DNA from 2 places in the Roseateles sp. FW301-B2 genome. Region 2 is predicted to be linked to the other one. Evidence: predicted binding sites of a transcription regulator. Region 2 holds the regulator's gene; the other holds the start of a gene.
The links. Region 2 encodes FNR, which switches genes on or off when oxygen is low (the NO sensors DNR and NnrR bind a similar motif). Its sites were predicted from a motif close to TTGATNNNNATCAA; they were not measured.
Positions count from the first base shown of each region.

Region 1: AC3WQY_RS07905 (phenylacetic acid degradation protein PaaY) is a predicted target of FNR. The motif match lies at 8,821-8,834, and genes of this name have one in related genera.

Region 1 covers NZ_JBYTBE010000008.1:105,944-116,529, reverse strand. Annotated here, with positions in the region: gene ssuD (FMNH2-dependent alkanesulfonate monooxygenase) at 1-828, opposite strand, end outside; gene AC3WQY_RS07950 (sulfonate ABC transporter substrate-binding protein) at 847-1,821, opposite strand; gene AC3WQY_RS07945 (NAD(P)H-dependent oxidoreductase) at 1,903-2,496, opposite strand; gene moeA (molybdopterin molybdotransferase MoeA) at 2,611-3,903, opposite strand; gene AC3WQY_RS07935 (GNAT family N-acetyltransferase) at 3,900-4,406, opposite strand; gene mobA (molybdenum cofactor guanylyltransferase MobA) at 4,426-5,022, opposite strand; gene AC3WQY_RS07925 (hypothetical protein) at 5,000-5,356, opposite strand; gene moaA (GTP 3',8-cyclase MoaA) at 5,359-6,486, opposite strand; gene AC3WQY_RS07915 (carbohydrate kinase family protein) at 6,613-7,560, shown strand; gene AC3WQY_RS07910 (LysE family translocator) at 7,515-8,168, opposite strand; gene AC3WQY_RS07905 (phenylacetic acid degradation protein PaaY) at 8,197-8,808, opposite strand; gene AC3WQY_RS07900 (enoyl-CoA hydratase-related protein) at 8,965-9,780, shown strand; gene paaI (hydroxyphenylacetyl-CoA thioesterase PaaI) at 9,786-10,235, shown strand; gene paaK (phenylacetate--CoA ligase PaaK) at 10,242-10,586, shown strand, end outside.
Region 2 covers NZ_JBYTBE010000017.1:11,678-22,263, reverse strand. Annotated here, with positions in the region: gene clpA (ATP-dependent Clp protease ATP-binding subunit ClpA) at 1-1,084, opposite strand, end outside; gene clpS (ATP-dependent Clp protease adapter ClpS) at 1,081-1,449, opposite strand; gene AC3WQY_RS13195 (cold-shock protein) at 1,660-1,911, shown strand; gene icd (NADP-dependent isocitrate dehydrogenase) at 2,004-3,257, opposite strand; gene AC3WQY_RS13185 (NADP-dependent isocitrate dehydrogenase) at 3,274-5,511, opposite strand; gene AC3WQY_RS13180 (sulfite exporter TauE/SafE family protein) at 5,633-6,319, opposite strand; gene hemN (oxygen-independent coproporphyrinogen III oxidase) at 6,324-7,733, opposite strand; gene fnr (fumarate/nitrate reduction transcriptional regulator Fnr) at 7,913-8,647, shown strand; gene AC3WQY_RS13165 (hypothetical protein) at 8,685-8,906, opposite strand; gene AC3WQY_RS13160 (hypothetical protein) at 9,046-9,300, opposite strand; gene ccoG (cytochrome c oxidase accessory protein CcoG) at 9,332-10,586, opposite strand, start outside.

The sequences.
Region 1 (10,586 bases), on a different contig from region 2:
GGCCATGCGGCGCTGGCCCACGCTGTCCATCTGCGCGAACTTGCGCTGTGCCGCGGCCACGGTCTCGGGCTCGAGATGCTGGATCAGCTCGGCCGCGGCGGCCCAGGCGGCCTGCTCGGTTTCGCGCACGATCACATGCAGGCGGATGCCGAACTTGAGCGTGCGGCCATGGGCGGCGGCACGGCTGCGGATGTCGGCCAGCTTGGCGGCCACCGCGGGCAGCGGCTCGCCCCAGCTGAGGTAGGTGTCGAGCTGCTGTGCGGCCAGCTCATGCGCGGCCGGCGAGGAGCCGCCGAAGAACAGCGGCGGATAGGGCCGCTGCAGCGGCGGGTAGAGCAGCTTGGCGCCCTTCACCCGGAGGTGCTTGCCCACATAGTCGAGGGCCTCGCCGCGGTGGCTGCGTGCCAGCGTCTCGCGCCAGATGTCGAGGAACTCGGCGGAGAGTTCATAGCGCTCGGCATGGGGCAGGAACAGGCCGTCGCCCTCCAGCTCGTCGGCGTCGCCGCCGGTCACCAGGTTCACCAGCAGGCGGCCGCCCGAGAGGCGGTCGAAGGTGGCGGCGATGCGCGCCGATTGCACCGGCGTCACCAGCCCCGGCCGCAGCGCCACCAGGAACTTGAGATGCCGGGTCGCGTCGATCAGGCTGGTGGCCACCGTCCAGGGGTCTTCGCAGCTGCGGCCGGTGGGGATCAGCACGCCCTCATAACCCAGCGAGTCGGCGGCCACGGCCACCTGCTTGAAGTAGTTGAAGTCGGCCTGGCGGCCGCCCTTGGTGGTGCCCAGATAGCGGCTGTCGCCGTGGCTGGGGATGAACCAGAAGATCTTCAGTGACATGGGGCCTCCGGCTCACTTGGCAGCGGTGTGCAGGGGCGCGCCGGGCAGGGCGTCGGCGATGCGGATGGGCTTGGGGATGAGCTTGAGCTCGAGGAAGGCGTCGGCAATCTTCTGCTGCTCGGCGGCCACCGCGGCGGTGAGGGGCTGCACGCCGAACTGGTAGCGCTGCAGGGCGAGTTCCACCACCTCCACCGGCAGGCCCTGCAGCGGCGCGATCAGGCCGGCGGCCTGCTTCAGATGGGCCTTCAGCCACTGGCCCTGCTCGACGCTGTCATCGAACAGTGCCTTGATCACCAGCGGCTTCTTCTGCGCGTAGCCGCGCTCGGCCAGGTAGTAGGCGTAGTTGTGCACCACGCCCCGGCCATCGGCCAGAATGCGCGCGCCGGTCTGCTTCTCCACCGCGGCGAGGAAGGGGTCCCAGATCACCCAGGCGTCCACCGCGCCGCGCTCGAAGGCGGCGCGCGCATCGGCGGGCGGCAGGAACACCGGCTGGATCTCGCTGTACTTCACGCCGGCCTTTTCCAGCGCGCGCACCAGCAGGTAGTGCACATTGCTGCCCTTGTTGAGGGCGACCTTCCGACCCTTCAGATCGGCCACGCTCTTGATGGGCGAATCCTTGGGGACGACGATGGCCTCGGCCTCGGGCGCGGCCGGGTCGTTGCCGATGTAGACGAAGTTGGCGCCCGCGGCCTGGGCAAAGATGGGCGGTGCTTCGCCGACGAAGCCCACGTCCACCGCGCCCACGTTCAGGCCCTCCAGCAGCTGCGGGCCGGCCGGGAACTCCACCCATTTCACGCTCACGCCCTGGCCGCCGAGCTTCTTTTCCAGCGTGCCCTGGGCCTTCTGCAGGGCCAGCAGGCTGGCGGACTTCTGGTAGCCGATGCGCAGCTGATCGCCGCCCTGGGCCTGCGCCAGCGGCATGGCGCAGGCCAGGGCCAGGGCGCCCAGCCGTTGAGTGAGAGAGCGGAGCAATGCGTGAGTCTTCATGATGGTGGGGCTCGGGTTGAAGGGACTGCCCGCACGATAGGCAAGCGCGCGGCCGCTGCGAACGAAGCAAAGCGGGTTTGCTTATGCGCTGACCGTTGCCCTGGCGGGGCCGGGCTGCGGCGCCGCCGGCGCGCGTGGGCGCAGCGTGCGCAGCAATGCCACCGCCTGCGCCGCGGCCTCGCCGATGCGGGCCTGCAGGGCGGCGCTGGCCAGGCCGGCCTCGCTCAGATCGGCTGGCGAGGCATAGACCGCCGAGGGCACGCTGAGGGCGCGGAAGAAGGCGAACAGCGGGCGCAGCTGGTGATCCAGCACCAGGGCGTGGCGATCGCTGCCGCCGGTGGCGGCCAGCAGCACCGGCCGCCCCACCAGGGCCTCGGGGTCCAGCAGGTCGAAGAGATGCTTGAACAGGCCCGTGTACGAGCCCTTGTAGACCGGCGTGGCGGCAATCACCAGGTCGGCCTGCGCGAGCGCCTGCAGGGCCGCCTGCGCCGCTGGCGCCAGCGCGCGCGCCTCGCCGCCGGCCAGCAGCTGCGGCGCCAGCGTGGCCAGCTCGATGAGTTGCACGCGCACCGGCAGGGCGGCGGCCACGGCGTCGGCCAGGGCCTGGGCCAGCAGCTTGGTACGCGAGGCGGGGCTGGGGCTGCCGACGACGACGGCAAGGCGGTAGGGGCTCATGGGTGGGTCCGGCAATGGGGGTGGCCGGACTCTAGGCGGCCGCTGCCCCGGCCCCAAATGCGCAATGCGCAGACGCTTATGCGTCCGGCGAGGCAGGGCCTAGAGCGTGTTTGCTCAGATCAGGCCCTCGAAGGGCAGCACGTCCACCTCGTCGCCCGCCGCCACCTCGCCCTGCCGGTGGCCCAGCACCACCAGGCCGTTGGCGCGGCTCATGCTGGAGAGGATGCCCGAGCCCTGGTCGCCGGTGATCTCCACCTGCCAGCGCCCGTCGGGCCCGCGGCTGACGATGCCGCGCTGGTATTCGGTGCGGCCCGGGCGCTTGCGCAGCGCGCGCGTGCTGGCGGCGCGCAGCAGGGGCAGGGGGGCAGGTCTTGCCCCGCCCATCACCAGCAAGGCCTCGCGCACGAAGGCGTAGAAGGCCACCATCACCGCCACCGGGTTGCCGGGCAGGCCGAACAGCAGGGGGGCGTCGGGGCTCTTGCCGAGCCGGCCGATCGCCATCGGGCGGCCCGGGCGGATCGCCAGGCGCCAGAACAGCACCTCGCCCTGTTCGCTCATGATGCGCTTGGTGTGGTCGGCCTCGCCCACGCCCACGCCGCCCGAGGTGATGACGGCGTCGGCACAGGCGGCGGCCTGGGCGAAAACGCTGCGCAGCGCTTGCGGATCGTCGGGCACCACGCCCAGGTCCAGCGCGTCCACGCCCAGGCGCTGCAGCATGGCCCAGAGGGTGTAGCGGTTGCTGTCGTAGACGCAGCCGGGCGGCAGCGGCTCGCCCAGCGAGCGCAGCTCGTTGCCGGTGGAGAAGAAGGCCACGCGCAGGCGGCGGAACACCGGCACCTCGGCCAGGCCCAGCGAGGCCAGCAGGCCCAGATCAGCGGGCTGCAGGATGCGGCCGGCGGGCAGGGCCACGCTGCCCAGGGCCAGGTCCTCGCCGGCGCGGCGGCGGTTGGCGCCGGGCTGCAGGCTGCCGGCCGCGATCACGATCGCATCACCGTCGCGTGCGCTCAGCTCCTGCGGCACCACCGTATCCAGCCCCGCGGGCATCAGGGCCCCGGTCATGATGCGCTGGCAGCAGCCGGGGGGCAGGTCTTGCGCCTGGCCGGCGCCGGCCAGGCTGGTGCCGGCCACGCGCAGGCGGGTCGGGCCGGCGGCATTCAGCTCGCTGCCGCGCAGGGCGTAGCCGTCCATCGCCGAGTTGTCATGCGCGGGCACGGCGATCGGCGAGATCTGGTCGGCCGCCAGCACGCGACCGAGCGCGCTGCGCAGCGATAACTTCTCCACCGCCTGCACGCGCGGCAGCAGGCGGGCGATGAAGGCCTGGGCCAGGCCCACTTCGAGGTCATTGGGTTCGTAGCCGGGCAGGCCGCTGGCGATGTCTTGGAGGCTGAGTGTCATGAGGTGCGTCATGGCTTGCGTAACGGGCAGACCATCAAGGCCTTGTCGATGTAGCGGCCGTCGGGCAGGCGGATGGCGCGCGGCAGCAGGCCGTAGCGCGTGAAACCCGCGCCTTCGTAAAGGCGCAGCGCCGCCACATTGCCGGCGCTGACGCTGAGCGTCACGAGCTCCAGCTCGGGCTCGCTGCGCAGCAGGCTCAGGGCCTGGGTCAGCAGACGCCGGCCGAGGCCCTGGCCCTGGCTCGCGTCGGCCACCATCATGCCCACCAGATGCGCCACATGGCGCACCTTCTGGCGCGGCTCGCGCTCGCAGGTGAGCGCCGCCACCATGCGGCCGCCCTGCCAGGCCACCAGGGTGAAGAGGGCGCTGCCGCCCACGCTGGCGTGCAGGCGCGGCTGGTAGCTGGCGGCGGGGCGGGTGGCCTCGGTGGCGGCGTCGGAGGTGAAGGCGTCCTCGTGGCGCAGCAGCATGGCATCGCGCAGCGCCTTGTAGTCCGCCAGGTCGGCGGCTTGCATGAGGCGCAGCTGCGCTTGCTCAGTCTGCGGCAAGGCGCTGGAGTTCATGGAGGCTGTTGGCATTGAAGAAGGCGGCGGCATCGCCGTCGCGGTCGAAGGGAACCAGCACATGCGGCTGGGCACGCAGGCAGGCCTCGACGCGGTGGCCGCCGCCCGCCAGGTAGGTACTTAAGCTCGGGGCCAGGTCTTGCCTGAGCAGGCAGAACACCGGCTGGACGCGCTCGGTGACGGGCAGGGCGACGGTCGCGCCTTCGCGCTCGGCGGCCCGCAGCAGCCGAGCCGCCAGGTCCAGCGGCAGGCGTGGCGCGTCGCAGGGCACGGCCAGCAGCCAGCGCGTGCGGCAGGCCTGCAGGCCGGCCAGCAGCCCGGCCAGCGGGCCGGCATAGTCCGCGGAGGCATCGGCCAGCACCGCATGGCCATAGGCGCCATAGCGCGCCAGGTTGCGGTTGGCATTGATCAGCAGCGTGCCCACTTGGGGGCCCAGGCGTTCCAGCACATGCTCGACCAACGGCCGCCCTTGCAGGGGCTGCAAGCCCTTGTCGACCCCGCCCATGCGGCTGCCACGGCCGCCGCAGAGCAGCAGGCCGGTGATGTCAGCGGCGCTGCTGCTGGTCATCGTCGCGCGGGCTGGGCCGGTGGCTGCCGGGCGGGAAGGCGTCGCCCAGATGGGTGGGCCCCTTCATCACCGCGGTGACCCAGGCCCCCACCAGCCAGGTCAGCACCATGCTGAGGCCGAACAGGGCGGTGCCGATCGCGATGTAGTCGATCAGCAGGGCCGCGCGGGCGGCGTCGTTGTGCAGGCCGGGCTGCACGAACTGCTTGGCAAACTCGCTGCCGGCCCAGGGCAGGGCCAGGGAAGCCGCCAGCGCCCAGGCCAGGCGGCGGCGCAGGCGCGCGGTGAACCAGGCGGTGAAGGGCTCGGAGGGCAGGGGCGGCAGCGCCGGGCTCATGCTCAGCCTCCGATGTAATGCATTTCGATACGGCGCTCGCCGCGCGCCTCGCCGCCGGCATCACCCGCGTTGGCACCGCGCAGCTGCGAATAGCGGTCGCTGCGGCCGGCCCACACGCCCGCCAGCGCGCCGGCGATCTCGGCATCGCTGCGGCCCTGCTCGCGCAGCAGCGCGCGCAGGTCGTGGCCGCGGTGCGCGAACAAGCAGGTGTAGAGCTTGCCCTCGGTGGACAGGCGCGCGCGGTTGCAGTCGCCGCAGAAGGCCTGGGTGACGCTGGAGATCAGGCCGATCTCGCCCGCCCCGTCGGCATAGGCCCAGCGCTCGGCGGTCTCGCCCGGCGCGCTGGCCGAGAGCGGCTGCAGCGCGAACTCGGCCCGCAAGCGCGCCAGCAGCTCGGCCGAGGGCAGCACCTCGTCCATGCGCCAGCCGTTGCTGGCGCCCACGTCCATGTATTCGATGAAGCGCAGCACCACGCCGGTGCCGCGGAAATGCCGCGCCATGGCGAGGATCTGGTCGTCGTTGCTGCCGCGCTTGACCACCATATTGACCTTGATGGGCGTGAGGCCCGCGGCCTGCGCCGCCTCGATGCCGCGCAGCACCTCGGCGACCGGGAAGCCGACATCGTTCATGCGCTGAAACACCGCGTCGTCCAGCGCGTCCAGGCTCACGGTGACGCGTTGCAGCCCGGCATCCTTCAGGGCGCGCGCCTTCTTGGCCAGCAGCGAGCCATTGGTGGTGAGGGTCAGGTCCAGCGGCGCGCCCTCGACGGTGCGCAGGCCGGCCAGCATTTCGATCAGGCGTTCGAGGTGGCGGCGCAACAAGGGCTCGCCGCCGGTGAGGCGCAGCTTCTGCACCCCCTGGGCCACGAAGATGCGCGCCAGCCGGGTGATCTCCTCGAAGCTCAGCAGCTCGGCATGCGGCAGGAACTCGTGGTAGTGATCGAACACCTCCTTGGGCATGCAGTAGCTGCAGCGGAAGTTGCAGCGGTCGGTGACCGAGATGCGCAGATCGCGCAGCGGCCGGCCCAGCGCATCGGCCAGCAGGCCGGTGGCGGCGGGCAGCTCGCGCGGCACGGCCGGCACCAGCGCCACCAAGCGCTGGTCGATCAGGGGAATCACGCCGTCTGTCATGCGGCGGATTGTGCCCTCTGCGCTCGTCCCTGGCGGGCCTGGGGTTGGTCGGTTTTGCCCTAGATCAAGTGTGGGGCCACCTTAGAGGGGCTTGCGGTCGAGGCCGGCAGCGGGTCGAATGCGGGCATGACAGTGATTACCTCGGTCCTGCACCCGGACCTTCCCAGCTTCGTCTCCTTCGGCGAAGCACTCACCGACCTGATACGAACCGGCCCCGACACCTGGCGCTCGGTCTGCGGGGGCGCCCCGTGGAACGTGGCCGCGGCGATGTCGCGCCTGGGCGAGCTGAGCGCCTTTGCCGGCGGCATCAGCAACGATGTGTTCGGCCAGGAGCTCTGGCAGGCCAGCACCGATGCCAACCTGGACCCCCGCTTCATCCAGCAGTTCGCCAAGTCGCCGCTGCTGGCGGTGGTGCACGAGACCCAACCGCCGCAATATTTCTTCATCGGCGACGACAGCGCCGACCTGCATTTCCAGCCCGACGGCCTGCCCTCGGGCTGGCGCAGGGCCTTGCGCTGGGCGCATTTCGGCGGCATCAGCCTGGTGCGCGAGCCGCTCGCGCGGCGCCTGCTGGAGCTGGCCGAAAAGCTCAAGAGCCAGGGCAAGCGCATCAGCTTCGACCCGAACTATCGCAGCCTGATGGACTCCAGCTATGACGAGACGCTGGAGCGCATGTGCCGCATTGCCGACGTCATCAAGGTGTCGGACGAGGACTTGTGCGGCCTGTTCCGCAGCCCGGACTACCACACCGGCCTGGCCCAGATCAGCGCCTGGAACCCGCTCGCCACCGTGATGCTGACGCGCGGCGCCGAGGGGGCCAGCCTGTTCCATGCGCGCGGAGACTTCCATGCCCAGCCGCCCGCGGTGGCGGTGGTGGACACCGTGGGCGCGGGCGATGCCTCGATGGCCGGCCTGCTCTACAGCCTGATGCACCATGCCGAGGCCGCGCCCGAGCAGCATCTGCGCTGGGCGGTGGCGGCCGGCGCCGCGGCCTGCACCGCGGCCGGTGCCGCGCCGCCCAGCCTGACTCAGCTGGAACAGCTGGCGCCGCAGGTCAAGGTCTGGGCCGCCTGAGCCAGCTGCCAGAGCGCAAAACCGCCCAGGACGGCGGCGCTGAGCCGGTTCACGCGCCGCTGCCAGCGCGCGTCGAAGCGGCCGCGCAGCCGGCCCACGCCGCTGCTGAGCAGCAGCCACCAGAGCGCCGAACCGATGAACACGCCCGCCACCATCGCCGCCGGGCTGGCCGCCGCGCCGCTGCCGGCGAGCGCGCCGAAGATGGCGATGAAGGAGAAGATGGTGGCGGGGTTGGCCAGGGTCAGCAGCAGGGTGCTGCCGAAATGGCGCCAGGCCGATGCCGGCTTGCCGGCCTGGGCCGCCGCGCTGCCGACCGGCGCGCGCAGCAGCTGCAGCGCCATCCACAGCAGGTAGGCGCCGCCGCCCAGGGCCAGCGGCAGGCGCGCGGCGGTCAGCGCCTGGATCAGCGTGTGCACGCCGTAGGCGCCCACCGCGCCATAGAGGGCATCGGCCACCGCCGCCCCCAGGCCGGTAGCCAGGCCGGCGCGCGGCCCCAGTTGCAGGCTGCGCTGGATCGTCAGCAGGCCGATCGGCCCCACCGGGGCGGCGATCGAGACGCCGATCAGCAGGGCCTTGAGAAAGCTGATGAGTACAGGCGCGCCATCCATGGCCGCACTGTAAGGCTAGCGACCCGGCTCAGGCGCTCTCGCCGCGCTTGCTGGCCACCAGGGTCTGCGGCCCGCGCACCTGCAGGCGGGCGCGGCCGGGCTCGGGCGCGGCCAGCGGGCTGACCTCCTGCAGCGTGGCCCGGCAGCGCAGGGTCAGGTCTTGATAGGTCTGCGTGCCTTCCAGCTTCCAGCGCATCTCGTCCTCGCTGAGCGGGCGCATGACCTTGGCCGGCAGGCCGGCGATGAGCGACTTCTCGGGCAGCTTGAGCCCGGCGCGCACAAAGGCGCAGGCGGCCACGATGCTGTAGGCGCCCACCTCGGCCTCGTCCATCACCACCGCGTTCATGCCCACCAGGGCGTCGTGGCGCACCACGCAACCATGCAGCACCGCACCGTGGCCGATATGCCCGTTGCGCTCGACCAGGGTCTCCGAGTCCGGGAAGCCGTGGATCACGCAGCTGTCCTGCACGTTCACGCCCTCGTGCAGCACGATGCGGCCGAAGTCGGCGCGCAGCGACGCCAGCGGGCCGATATAGCAGCCCGGCCCCACATGCACGTCGCCGATCAGCACGGCCGTGGGATGGACGAAGGCGTCGGGATGGACGACGGGGATCACGCCGTCGATCGAGTAGCAGGGCATGGCTTCGCTCTCCTGATATGCGTCAAGGGTTTACCCCGACGTGAATAGGTCTTGTGTTGAATCAAGCTGGACCTTACGATCTACCGACCGGTCGGTCAAGAGTGTTTGTGACTGATCAAAGCATCTCCCTGTTCTTCGTGTTTGAGGTTTGTGCCCATGACGCTAGAAAACGCCGAGTCGCCGTTGCTGATCACCCAGGATGACGCGGTGCGCACCCTGACGCTGAACCGGCCGGCCGCCCTGAATGCCTTCACGACGCAGCTGCTCTCGATGCTGCGCACGGCGCTGGACGAGGCGGCGCGCGACGACAGCGTGCGCGCGGTGGTGATCACCGGCGCCGGCCGCGCCTTCAGCGCCGGCCAGGATCTCTCCGACGCGATGATCAAGCCGGAGTTCGAGCCCGGCGGCAAGCCCAAGGACATCGGCACCCTGTTGGACCATTACTACATCCCGCTCGCCCTGCGCGTGCGCTCCATGCCGGTGCCGGTGGTGTGCGCGGTGAACGGCGTGGCGGCCGGGGCGGGCGCCAATTTCGCGCTGGGCTGCGACCTCGTGATCGCGGCCCAGTCGGCCAACTTCATCCAGGCCTTTGCCAAGATCGGCCTGATCCCGGATTGCGGCGGCACCTGGCTGCTGCCGCGCCTGGTGGGCCGCGCCCGCGCCCTGCAGCTGGCCCTCATGGGCGAGAAGCTCAGCGCCACCGAGGCGGTGCAGATGGGCCTGATCGCCCGCTGCGTGCCCGACGCCGACCTGGCCGCCACCGCGCAGGCCGTGGCGCTGAAGCTGGCCGCCCTGCCGACGCGCGCCCTGGTGGAGACGCGCCGCGCCTTCGACGAGGCGATGAGCCTGGATTACGAAGACGCCATGAAGCTCGAGGCGGTGATGCAGAGCCATCTGGGCTTTGCCGCCGACTACCAGGAAGGCGTGCAGGCCTTCATGGAAAAGCGCGCCCCGCAGTTCACCGACCGCTGAATCCCATGACGCCTCAACAAATCGCCGAAGCGGTGCGCGACGGCATGTTCGCCAATGACCGTGCCTCCAAGGGCATGGGCATGGAAATCACTGCGGTGGCGCCGGGCGCCGCCACGCTCACCATGAGGGTGCGCGAAGACATGCTGAATGGCTTCGACATCTGCCATGGCGGCTTCATCACCACCCTGGCCGACTCGGCCTTTGCCTTCGCCTGCAACTCGTACAACGAGCTGACGGTGGCCTCGGGTTTCGCGATCGACATCGTCGCGCCGGCCCGCTTGAACGACACGCTGACCGCGGTGGCGAGCGAGATTTCGCTTGCCGGCCGCACCGGCGTCTATGACATCACCATTCGCAACCAGCAGCAGCAGCTGGTGGCCGTGTTCCGCGGCAAGTCCTATCGCATCAAGGGGAAGCCCGTGGTGCCAGGTCTTGCCTCGGGCGCTCAGGAGTAAGCCCCCATGTCCGTCAAGTCCCCCGCCCCCGGCGATCTGGAAGCCATCGAAACCGCCAGCCGCGACGAGCTGCAGGCCCTGCAGCTGCAGCGCCTGCAATGGTCGCTCAAGCAGGCCTACGACAACGTGCCGCATTACAAGGCGGCCTTCGACGCCAAGGGCGTGCACCCCAGCGATCTGAAGACCCTGGCCGATCTGGCGAAGTTCCCCTTCACCACCAAGAAGGACCTGCGCGACAACTACCCCTTCGGCATGTTCGCCGTGCCGCGCGAGCGCGTGGCGCGCATCCATGCCTCCTCGGGCACCACCGGCAAGCCGACGGTGGTGGGCTACACGCTCAAGGACATCGAC
Region 2 (10,586 bases):
TCTGCTCCACCGAGGGCTCCACCACGTCCACCTTCTGGAAGCGCCGCGACAGCGCCGCATCCTTCTCGAAGATGCCGCGGTACTCGTTGAAGGTGGTGGCGCCGATGCACTTCATCGCACCCGACGACAGGGCCGGCTTGAGCAGATTGCTGGCGTCCAGCGTGCCACCCGAGGCGGCGCCCGCCCCGATCAGGGTATGGATCTCATCGATGAAGAGGATGGCGTTGGGCTGGTCCTTGAGCTGCTTGAGCACGGCCTTGAGGCGCTGCTCGAAATCGCCGCGGTACTTGGTGCCCGCCAGCAGCGCGCCCATGTCCAGCGAATACACCACCGCCTCGCCCAGCACGTCGGGCACATCGCCCTCGGTGATGCGCCAGGCCAGGCCCTCGGCAATGGCGGTCTTGCCCACGCCGGCCTCGCCCACCAGCAGCGGGTTGTTCTTGCGACGGCGGCACAGCACCTGCACCACACGCTCGACCTCATGCTCGCGGCCGATCAGCGGATCGATCTTGCCGTCCTTGGCGAGCTGGTTGAGGTTCTGCGTGAACTGCTCCAGCGGCGAACCTTTTCCGCCGCCGGCGTCGGTCTCTTCGCGCTCGGCCTCGCCACCGCCACCCTCCTGCCCCTTGGGCGGCTCGGGCGGTTCGCTCTTCTTGATGCCGTGGGCGATGTAGTTCACCACGTCCAGCCGCGTCACGCCCTGCTGGTGCAGGTAGTAGACGGCGTGCGAGTCCTTCTCGCCGAAGATCGCCACCAGCACGTTCGCGCCGGTGACTTCCTTCTTGCCGCTGCCGGTGGACTGCACATGCATGATGGCGCGCTGGATCACGCGCTGGAAGCCCAGCGTCGGCTGGGTGTCCACCTCATCACTGCCGCCCACCGTGGGCGTGTTGTCCTTGATGAACTGCGCCAGACTCTTGCGCAGATCGTCGATATTGGCCGAACAGGCCCGCAGCACCTCGGCCGCGGACGGGTTGTCCAGCAACGCCATCAGCAGATGCTCCACGGTGATGAACTCGTGGCGCTGCTGGCGCGCTTCGACAAACGCCATGTGCAGGCTGACTTCAAGCTCTTGCGCAATCATGCGGCCTCCATAATGCACTGCAAAGGATGGCCGGCACGCCTTGCGGCGGCCAGCACCAACTCGACCTTGGTGGCCGCCACGTCCTTGGTGAACACACCGCAAACGCCTCGGCCATCGTGATGGATTTTGAGCATGATCTGGGTGGCCGTATCCAGGTCATGGCGGAAATATTCCTGCAGCACCATCACCACGAATTCCATCGGGGTGAAATCGTCATTGAGCATCAGCACCTGGTACAGGCGCGGGGGCTCGGTCTTCTGCGGCACCCGCTCCAGAATGGTGGTGCCGTCTGCATCGTCGCGCCCCGGCACCGCACCCGGCGTCTGGCCAGGTGGCGTGGGAGGCTGGTTGGGAAGATCAGGCATGAACCGATTCTATAGACAGGGGCAACTCCCCACATGGGGCTGGTCCATCTTCCGACAAGTCCTGCGCACACAAGAGATGAACTGGGCGCCGGCCGTGCCGCAATTCTCGGCACTTGCTTCCGGCACCCCCGGGCAGGCCCTGAATTGACATCTGGGAGACAGTGGAGAGAATCCGCGACTGGTGCGTTAGACACCGGGATGGAGAAGGAAATGCCACTAGGAACTGTCAAGTGGTTCAACGATGCCAAGGGTTTTGGCTTCATCGAACCCGAGCAAGGCGGAGAAGACGTGTTCGCCCATTTTTCGGCGATACAGATGGAGGGCTTCCGCACCCTCAAGCAGGGCGGCCGCGTGAACTACGAGCTGGTGCAGGGCCCCAAGGGGCAGCTGGCACAGAACATCACCCCGCTGGAAGCCGCCGCCGCGGCGCAACAGGAGGCCTCGCTGAGCGGTGCCGCGTAGGCGCCGGATTCTCGGCAGCCAGCAAGACAAAGGCCCGCTCTGCAGCGGGCCTTTTTACTTGCCAGCGCGGGGCTCGGGCCCCGGCCGGTGGCTTACATATGGTCGATCATCACCTGGCCGAAACCGGAGCAGGAGACCTGGGTCGCGCCGTCCATCAGGCGCGCGAAGTCGTAGGTCACCTTCTTGCTGGCGATGGACTTCTCCAGCGCGCTGATGATCAGGTCGGCGGCCTCGAACCAGCCCATGTGGCGCAACATCATCTCGGCCGAGAGGATTTCGGAACCGGGGTTCACATAGTCCTTGCCGGCGTACTTGGGCGCGGTGCCATGGGTGGCCTCGAAGCAGGCCACCGAGTCCGACAGATTGGCGCCGGGCGCGATGCCGATGCCACCCACCTGCGCGGCCAGCGCGTCGGAGATGTAGTCACCATTGAGGTTCAGCGTCGCCACCACCGAGTATTCGGCCGGACGCAGCAGGATCTGCTGCAGGAAGGCGTCGGCGATCGAATCCTTGATGGTGATCTGCTTGCCGCTCTTCGGATTCACGAGCCGGCACCAGGGGCCGCCATCGATCAGTTCGGCACCGAATTCCTTCTGCGCCAGGGCATAGGCCCAGTCACGGAAGCCACCCTCGGTGTACTTCATGATGTTGCCCTTGTGCACGATGGTCACACTGGGCTTGTCGTTGTCGATCGCGTACTGGATGGCCTTGCGCACCAGGCGCTCGGTGCCTTCGCGCGAGACCGGCTTGACGCCGATGCCCGAGGTGTTCGGGAAGCGAATCTTCTTCACGCCCATCTCGTCCTGCAGGAACTTGATCAGCTTCTTGGCCTTGTCGCTCTCGGCCTCGAACTCGATGCCGGCATAGATGTCTTCCGAGTTCTCGCGGAAGATCACCATATTGGTCTTCTCGGGCTCCTTCAACGGCGAGGGCACGCCCTTGAAGTACTGCACCGGGCGCAGGCAGACGTAGAGGTCGAGTTCCTGGCGCAGCGCCACGTTCAGCGAGCGGATGCCGCCGCCCACGGGCGTGGTCAGCGGACCCTTGATGGAGACCACGTACTCGCGCAAGGCCTCGAGCGTCTCGGCCGGCAGCCACACATCGGGGCCGTAGACCTTGGTCGATTTCTCGCCGGCATAGACCTCCATCCAGTGGATCTTCTTCTTGCCGCCATAGGACTTGGCCACGGCCGCGTCGACCACCTTGAGCATCACCGGCGTGATGTCGAGGCCGGTGCCGTCACCCTCGATGAAGGGGATGATGGGTTCGTCCGGCACCGTCAGCGACATATCGGCATTGACGGTGATCTTGCTGCCCTGCTCGGGGCGTTTGATGTGCTGGTACATGGTGCGGTCTTTCTGATCAGGCTGCGACGGACGCCAGCGCCAGGTTGAAGGTCGCGCTCGGGCGCATCACGGCTTCCAGCTTGGCCATGTCAGGCATGTAATAGCCCCCGATGTCGACCGGCTTGCCCTGCACCGCGGCCAGCTCGGCCACGATGGTGGTCTCCTTGTCGGCCAAGGCCTTGGCCAGCGGCGCGAACTTCGCGGCCAGCTCGGCGTCATCGCCCTGCGCGGCCAGCGCCTCGGCCCAGTACAGCGCCAGGTAGAACTGGCTGCCGCGGTTGTCGAGCTGGCCAGTCTTGGGGCTGGGGTTCTTGTTGTTGTCCAGCAGCCGGCCGGTGGCGGCGTCCAGGGTCTTGGCGAGCAGCTTGGCGCGCGGGTTGTTGTTCTTCAGGCCCAGGTCTTCCAGGCTCACAGCCAGCGCCAGGAACTCGCCCAGCGAGTCCCAGCGCAGGTGGTTCTCTTCCACCAGCTGCTGCACATGCTTGGGCGCCGAGCCGCCGGCGCCGGTCTCGTACATGCCGCCGCCGGCCATCAGCGGCACGATCGACAGCATCTTGGCCGAGGTGCCCAGCTCCATGATGGGGAACAGGTCGGTCAGGTAGTCGCGCAGGATGTTGCCGGTGGCGCTGATGGTGTCCTGGCCGCGGATCACGCGCTCCAGCGTGTAACGCATGGCACGCACCTGACTCATGATCTGGATGTCCAGGCCCGAGGTGTTGTGCTCGTGCAGATACATCTTGACCTTGGTGATCAGCTGCGCCTCGTGCGGACGGTAGGCGTCGAGCCAGAACACCACAGGCATGCCCGAGTTGCGCGCGCGGTTGACGGCCAGCTTGACCCAGTCGCGGATCGCGGCGTCCTTGCACTGGCACATGCGCCAGATGTCGCCCTGCTCCACGTCCTGGCTCATCAGCACCTCGCCGCTGTCCAGGTCGGTGATGTTGGCGACACCGTCTTCGGGGATCTCGAAGGTCTTGTCGTGCGAGCCGTACTCCTCGGCCTGCTGGGCCATCAGGCCGACATTGGGCACCGTGCCCATGGTCTTGGGATCGAAGGCGCCGTGCCATTTGCAGAAGTTGATCATCTCCTGGTAGATGCGGGCGAAGGTCGACTCCGGCATCACCGCCTTGACGTCCTTCAGGCGGCCGTCGGCGCCCCACATCTTGCCGCCGTTGCGGATCATCGCCGGCATCGAAGCGTCGACGATGATGTCGTTGGGCGAGTGGAAGTTGGTGATGCCCTTGGCCGAATCGACCATGGCCAGCTCGGGGCGGTGCTCGTGGCAGGCGTGCAGATCGCGCTTGATCTCGTCCTGCTTGCTCTGCGGCAGGGTGGCGATCTTGTTGTACAGATCGACCATGCCGTTGTTGACATTGATGCCCAGCTCGTCGAACAGCTTGCCGTGCTTCTCGAAGGCTTCACGGTAGAAGATCTTCACGCAGTGGCCGAACACGATCGGGTGCGAGACCTTCATCATGGTGGCCTTGACGTGCAGCGAGAACATCACGCCGGTCTGGCGCGCGTCCTCGATTTCCTTTTCGTAGAAATCCAGCAAGGCCTTCTTGCTCATGAACATGCTGTCGATGACCTCGCGGTCCAGCAGCGCCACCTTGGGCTTCAAGACGATGGTCTTGCCGCTCTTGGTGATCAGCTCCATCTTGACGTTGCGCGCGCGGTCCAGGGTCATGGACTTCTCACCGTGGTAGAAGTCGCCGGCATGCATGTGCGAGACATGCGAGCGCGAGGCCTGGCTCCAGTCGGCCATGCTGTGCGGGTTCTTGCGCGCGTATTCCTTGACGGCCTTGGGTGCGCGGCGGTCCGAGTTGCCCTCGCGCAGCACCGGGTTCACGGCCGAGCCGATGCACTTGTTGTAGCGCGCGCGGATCTCCTTTTCCTCGTCGGTCTGCGGCTTCTCGGGGAAGTCGGGGATCTTGTAGCCCTTGCCCTGCAGCTCCTTGATGGCGGCCTTCAGCTGAGCGACCGAGGCGCTGATATTGGGCAGCTTGATGATGTTGGCCTCGGGCCTCAAGGTCAGCTTGCCCAGTTCGGCCAGATGGTCGGGCGCGCGCTGCGCCTCGCTCAGCGCTTCGGGGAACTGGCCCAGGACGCGGCCGGCGACGGAGATGTCGCTGGTCTCGACATGCACGCCGGCGGGCGCCGTGAAGGCGCGCACGATGGGCAGGAAGGACGCGGTCGCCAACAGCGGCGCCTCGTCGGTCAGGGTGTAGATGATGGTCGGTTGCTGAGTAGTCATGAGGTATCCAGATCGGCCCATCAAAGAGGCCCGCGGGGTGGTCGATTAGAGCGGTGATTCTAGGGCAGGTGCGCCGGCCGGCGAGCCAAGTCTTATAGAAGTCTTGGCCTTGATCAGTTTCTCAGCTGGGCAGGCCGCAGAGGGCGGCGACCTGCAACCAGACGCCATGGCCCAGGGCCCATCCGGAGGCGGCGATCAGGGCCAGGCCGGCCAGGCGCACCGCCCAGGCCATGCCTTGCGCACCCAGGGCTTTCAGCAGCAGGCCGGGGCCCAGCGCCAGGCCCGCTCCGGAGCCGGCTGCAAAGGCCATCATCACCAGTGCGCCGGCCGCAGCGCCGCTGGCCAGGCCCGCGGTCAGCAGGGCCGATTGCAGCAGCCCACAGGGCCAGGCCACCCAGGCCAGGCCGACCAGCCCGGATCGAGCCGGGGCCGACAGCACCACCCGCCCTGCCCCGGGCATGGCGAGCGTTGCCACGTTGACCTGGCGGCCGATCTGACCCAGCCAAGCCGGCTGCCTGGCAAACACCAGCAGGTACAGGCCCAGCAACAGGGCCGCGGCATGCACGAGCAGCCACAGCGGCCGCAGCCAGGCCGCCGCACTGCCGATCCAGGCCAGCGCGCCCACACTGGCCGCCACCACGGCGCCGCCAAGCCCATAGCTCAGCATGCGGCCCAGCTGGAACGCGCCCGCCGCACCTCGCCCCGCTCTGCCGCAAGCAGCGGCGGTCGGGCCACACATGGCCAGACAATGGGGCGTGCCGGCCAGGCCCATCAGCAGGGCCGAGCCGGCAAGTGCGAGATCCAACATGGGGTCAGATGATGCGCGAAAACTTGGCGCGCGTCTGGTCGGCGCTCAGGTAGCGATCGAACACCATGGCCACGGCGCGCACAAAGTACCAGCCCATGGCGGTGACCTGGATCGCGCTGGGCTCCACCAGCACCAGGCCGGTATCGGCCATGGCGCGCAGGCGCTCCAGCTCGGGGCCGAAGTAGTCCTGCACCTTGATCAGATGCGCCAGCTCGATGGACTCGAACTCCACCCGCCCCTGGCACATCAGCGCCATGATCATGGCGCGCCGCACCAGGTCGTCGCGCGACAGGGCCAGGCCGCGCTCGATCGGCAGCTGGCCATGGGCCAGCGCGTCGTAGTACTCGGGCAGGGTCTTGGCATTCTGGCTGTAGGTGGCGCCGATGCGGCCGATGGCGGAAACGCCCAGGCCGATCAGGTCGCAATCAGGCTGGGTGCTGTAGCCCTGGAAGTTGCGGTGCAACCTGCCCTGGCGCTTGGCCACCGCCAGGCTGTCGTTGGGCAGGGCGAAATGGTCCATGCCGATATAGGTGTAGCCGTGGCCGACAAAGCCGCCGAGCGCGCCCGACAGCATGTGCAGCTTGTCGGCCGCCACCGGCAGCAGCGCGGCGTCGATGCGGCGCTGCGGCTTGAAGCGCTGCGGCAGATGGGCGTAGCCATACAGCGCGATGCGGTCCGGCTTGAGCGCCGCCACCTGGGCGATGGTGCGGGCGAAGGACTCGGGCGTCTGCTGCGGCAGGCCGTAGATCAGGTCCACATTGGTGGATTCGAAGCCCAGGGCACGCGCCTGGATCATCAACGCTTCCACGCTCTCGTAGCTCTGCATGCGATGCACGGCCTTCTGCACCGCCGGGTCGAAGTCCTGCACGCCAAAGCTCAGGCGATTGAAGCCTAGGCCGCGCAGATGCTGCAGGCGCTCGTTGGTGACGGTGCGCGGATCCACCTCGATCGAGATCTCGGCACCGGGCGCGAGCTTGAAGCGGCTGCGAATGTCGTCCATCAGGCGCGTCAGCTCCGCATCGCTGAGGAAGGTCGGTGAACCGCCGCCCAGATGCAGCTGCGACACCGACTGGGTGCGTCCGAGATCCGCCAGGGTCAGGTCCATCTCCGTGACCAGCGCGTCCAGGTATTCGGCCGCCTTCTCATGGTGCTTGGTGATGACCTTGTTGCAAGCGCAGTAATAGCAGACCGACTCGCAGAAGGGGATGTGCACATAGATGGACAGCGGCGCGCCGCCGCCCACCACGCCGCCCTGGGCCCGCTGTTGCAGGGCCTGACGGTATTGGGTGGTGGTAAAGGCCTCGACGAAACGGTCGGCAGTCGGGTAGGAGGTGTAGCGCGGCCCGGAAACGTCAAAGCGGCGCAACACGTCTTCGGTGATGCCTGGCAGGGGTTCAGCGACTCTTGGTTCCATGGACCGTACTGTGCCAAGCCCGTTGACAGGGCGTTTGACTTGGGTCAATCTTGCAGCGCGAGCATAGAGAAAGAATGGCGTCAATCTTGAGGAGCATCATGTTCAACTCTATGCACACAGGCACGCCATCGGGTGCGGAATCCGCCCCAGCTCCGGGCCCAGCCACCATAATTCGCCACATGAATGCCAACCACGCCATCAAGATCGAGCCCTTCAAGGTAGCTTGTTCCAGCTGCAACCTGCGGGAGTTGTGCTTGCCCGTCGGCCTGTCCAAGGGTGACCTGGATCAACTGGACGCCCTGGTGGCCACACGCCGCAATGTCGAACGCGGCGACACGCTGTTCCGTACCGGGGACTCCTTCCAGTCGCTTTATGCGGTGCGCACCGGGTTCTTCAAGACCTGCGTGTCTTCCGAAGACGGGCGCGACCAGGTCACCGGCTTCCAGATGGCCGGCGAGTTGCTGGGGCTGGACGGCATCAGCAATGACCGCCACAGCTGCGACGCCGTGGCCTTGGAGGACTCGCAGGTCTGCGTGATCCCCTACAGCCAGTTGGAAGAGCTGTCGCGCGAATTCACCGATCTGCAGCACCAGTTCCACAAGATCATGAGCCGCGAAATCGTGCGCGACCATGGCGTGATGCTGCTGTTGGGCAGCATGCGCGCCGAGGAGCGCCTGGCGGCCTTCCTGCTCAACCTGACCCAGCGCCTGCAGGCGCGCGGCTTCTCGGCCTCGGCCCTGGTGCTGCGCATGACGCGCGAGGAAATCGGCAGCTATCTGGGCCTGAAGCTGGAGACGGTCAGCCGCACCTTCTCGAAGTTCCAGGAAGACGGGCTGCTGGAAGTGAAGCAGCGCCAGATCCGCATCATGGATCAGCCGGGGCTGCAGAAGCTGGTCAACAGCACCACCTGCTGAGCGCGGCCGCAAAGCCTCAAACGCCCGCCCAGGCCCGCTACTGAGGCGGGCTTTTTTGTTGCTGGGCCAGGTACAGCGACATCGCCGATGCGGCGCTGATGAGCAGCCAGAAGATCAGGAAGCTGAGCGTGTAGATGGCGGCGCGCGGCAGCGCCATCGGGGCCGCGCCGAACCAACTCAGATCGCTGGGGTCCACCACCGCGAACACCAGCGCCACGGTCACGCCGGCCATGAAGAAGGACGGCCAGAGGATGAACATGGCCGAACGCACCAGCCCCGGCCGGTCACCTGGCCTGCGCTCAATACCTGCTTCGTCCCCTGCTTCGTCCCCTGCTTCGTCCCCTGCTGCGTCCCCTGCTTCACCCATACGCGCCCCCTCGGCTTGTGAGTCTGCTGCGTCAGTGGCCGCCCGTCGCCGCATGGTTGCGGGCCTTGATGGCGGGCTGCAGGGCCGCGCCCTGCTCTTCCGCACTGTCGGCCGACAGGCGGGCTTTGGTCTCGATCACCGGATCCGGGAAACGGATCGCCAGCGTCAGCGTGGCGATGCAGGCGACGATCACCACCGACGGGCCGCCCACCACCAGCCACATCATGCGTTCGCGCCACCAGGGGGCGGGCTTGTCGGCCGGGGTCAGGTCTTGCTGCTTGCTCATGGCGTGCTCTTTCGGATGAATGGGCCGCCGCTCAACGCGGCAGCACAAAGGTTGATTTTTCCATCAGACTGCCGGCGTCGGTGCCCGGGCTGGCGAGGCGGCGGATCTCGAACTGGATCGGATGGGCGCCGGCGCCCTCGCTGGCCGCGACCTCGGGCGGCACGCGCAGCGCCACCGAGATCCAGCGCGCCTCGGCGGGTCCGACCGCAACGACGTCCACCGCGGGCTGCATGCGCAGGCCCAGCAGGCCGGAGGCCGTCAGCGTGAAACGCTGCTCCTGCTCGGTGGCATTCATGATCTGCAGGCGGTAGACGTTTTCCACATAGCCGTCCTCGACCTGCCGCGCCAGCGAAGCGCGGTCGCGCACCACGTCCACCTTGAAGGTGGTGCGCAGCGCGATGCTGGCCATCAGGGCCGCGCTGATGACGAAAAGGATGGCGGTATAGATCAGCACGCGCGGGCGGAACATGCGCGCCAGCAGCTGGCTGCGCGTCAGGTGCTGGGACAGCCCGTTCTGGGTGTCATAGCGCACCAGGCCGCGCGCATAGCCCATCTTGTCCATCACGCCGTTGCACACATCGACGCAGGCGGCGCAGCCGATGCACTCGTATTGCAGGCCTTTGCGGATGTCGATGCCGGTGGGGCAGACATGCACACAGAGATTGCAGTCGATGCAGGCGCCGAGCCCGAGTTGCTTCGGGTCCGCCTTGCGCCCGCGCGCGCCGCGCGGCTCGCCGCGCTCGGCGTCATAGCTGATGATCAGCGTGTCCTTGTCGAACATGGCGCTCTGGAAGCGCGCATAGGGGCACATGTATTTGCAGACCTGCTCGCGCATATAGCCTGCGTTGCCGTAGGTGGCAAAACCGTAGAACAGCACCCAGAACCATTCCCAGGGCCCGAAGCTCAGGGCCAGGGCCTCGCTGCCCAGCAGCTTGATGGGCGTGAAGTAGCCGACAAAGGTAAAGCCGGTCCACAGGCCCAGGCTCAGCCAGACCAGCTGCTTGCCGCCCTTGCGCGCCAGCTTCTCGGCGGTCCAGGGGCCGGCGTCGAGCCGCATGCGTGCGGCGCGATCGCCCTCGAAGCGCTTCTCCACCCACATGAAGATCTCGGTGTAGACGGTCTGCGGGCAGGCATAGCCGCACCACAGCCGCCCCGCCACCGCGGTGAAGAGAAACAGCGCATAGGCCGAGATCAGCAGGATCCCGGTCAGGAAGATGAAGTCCTGCGGATACAGGACCAGTTCGAAGATATAGAAACGGCGCGCGCCCAGGTCGAAGAGCACGGCC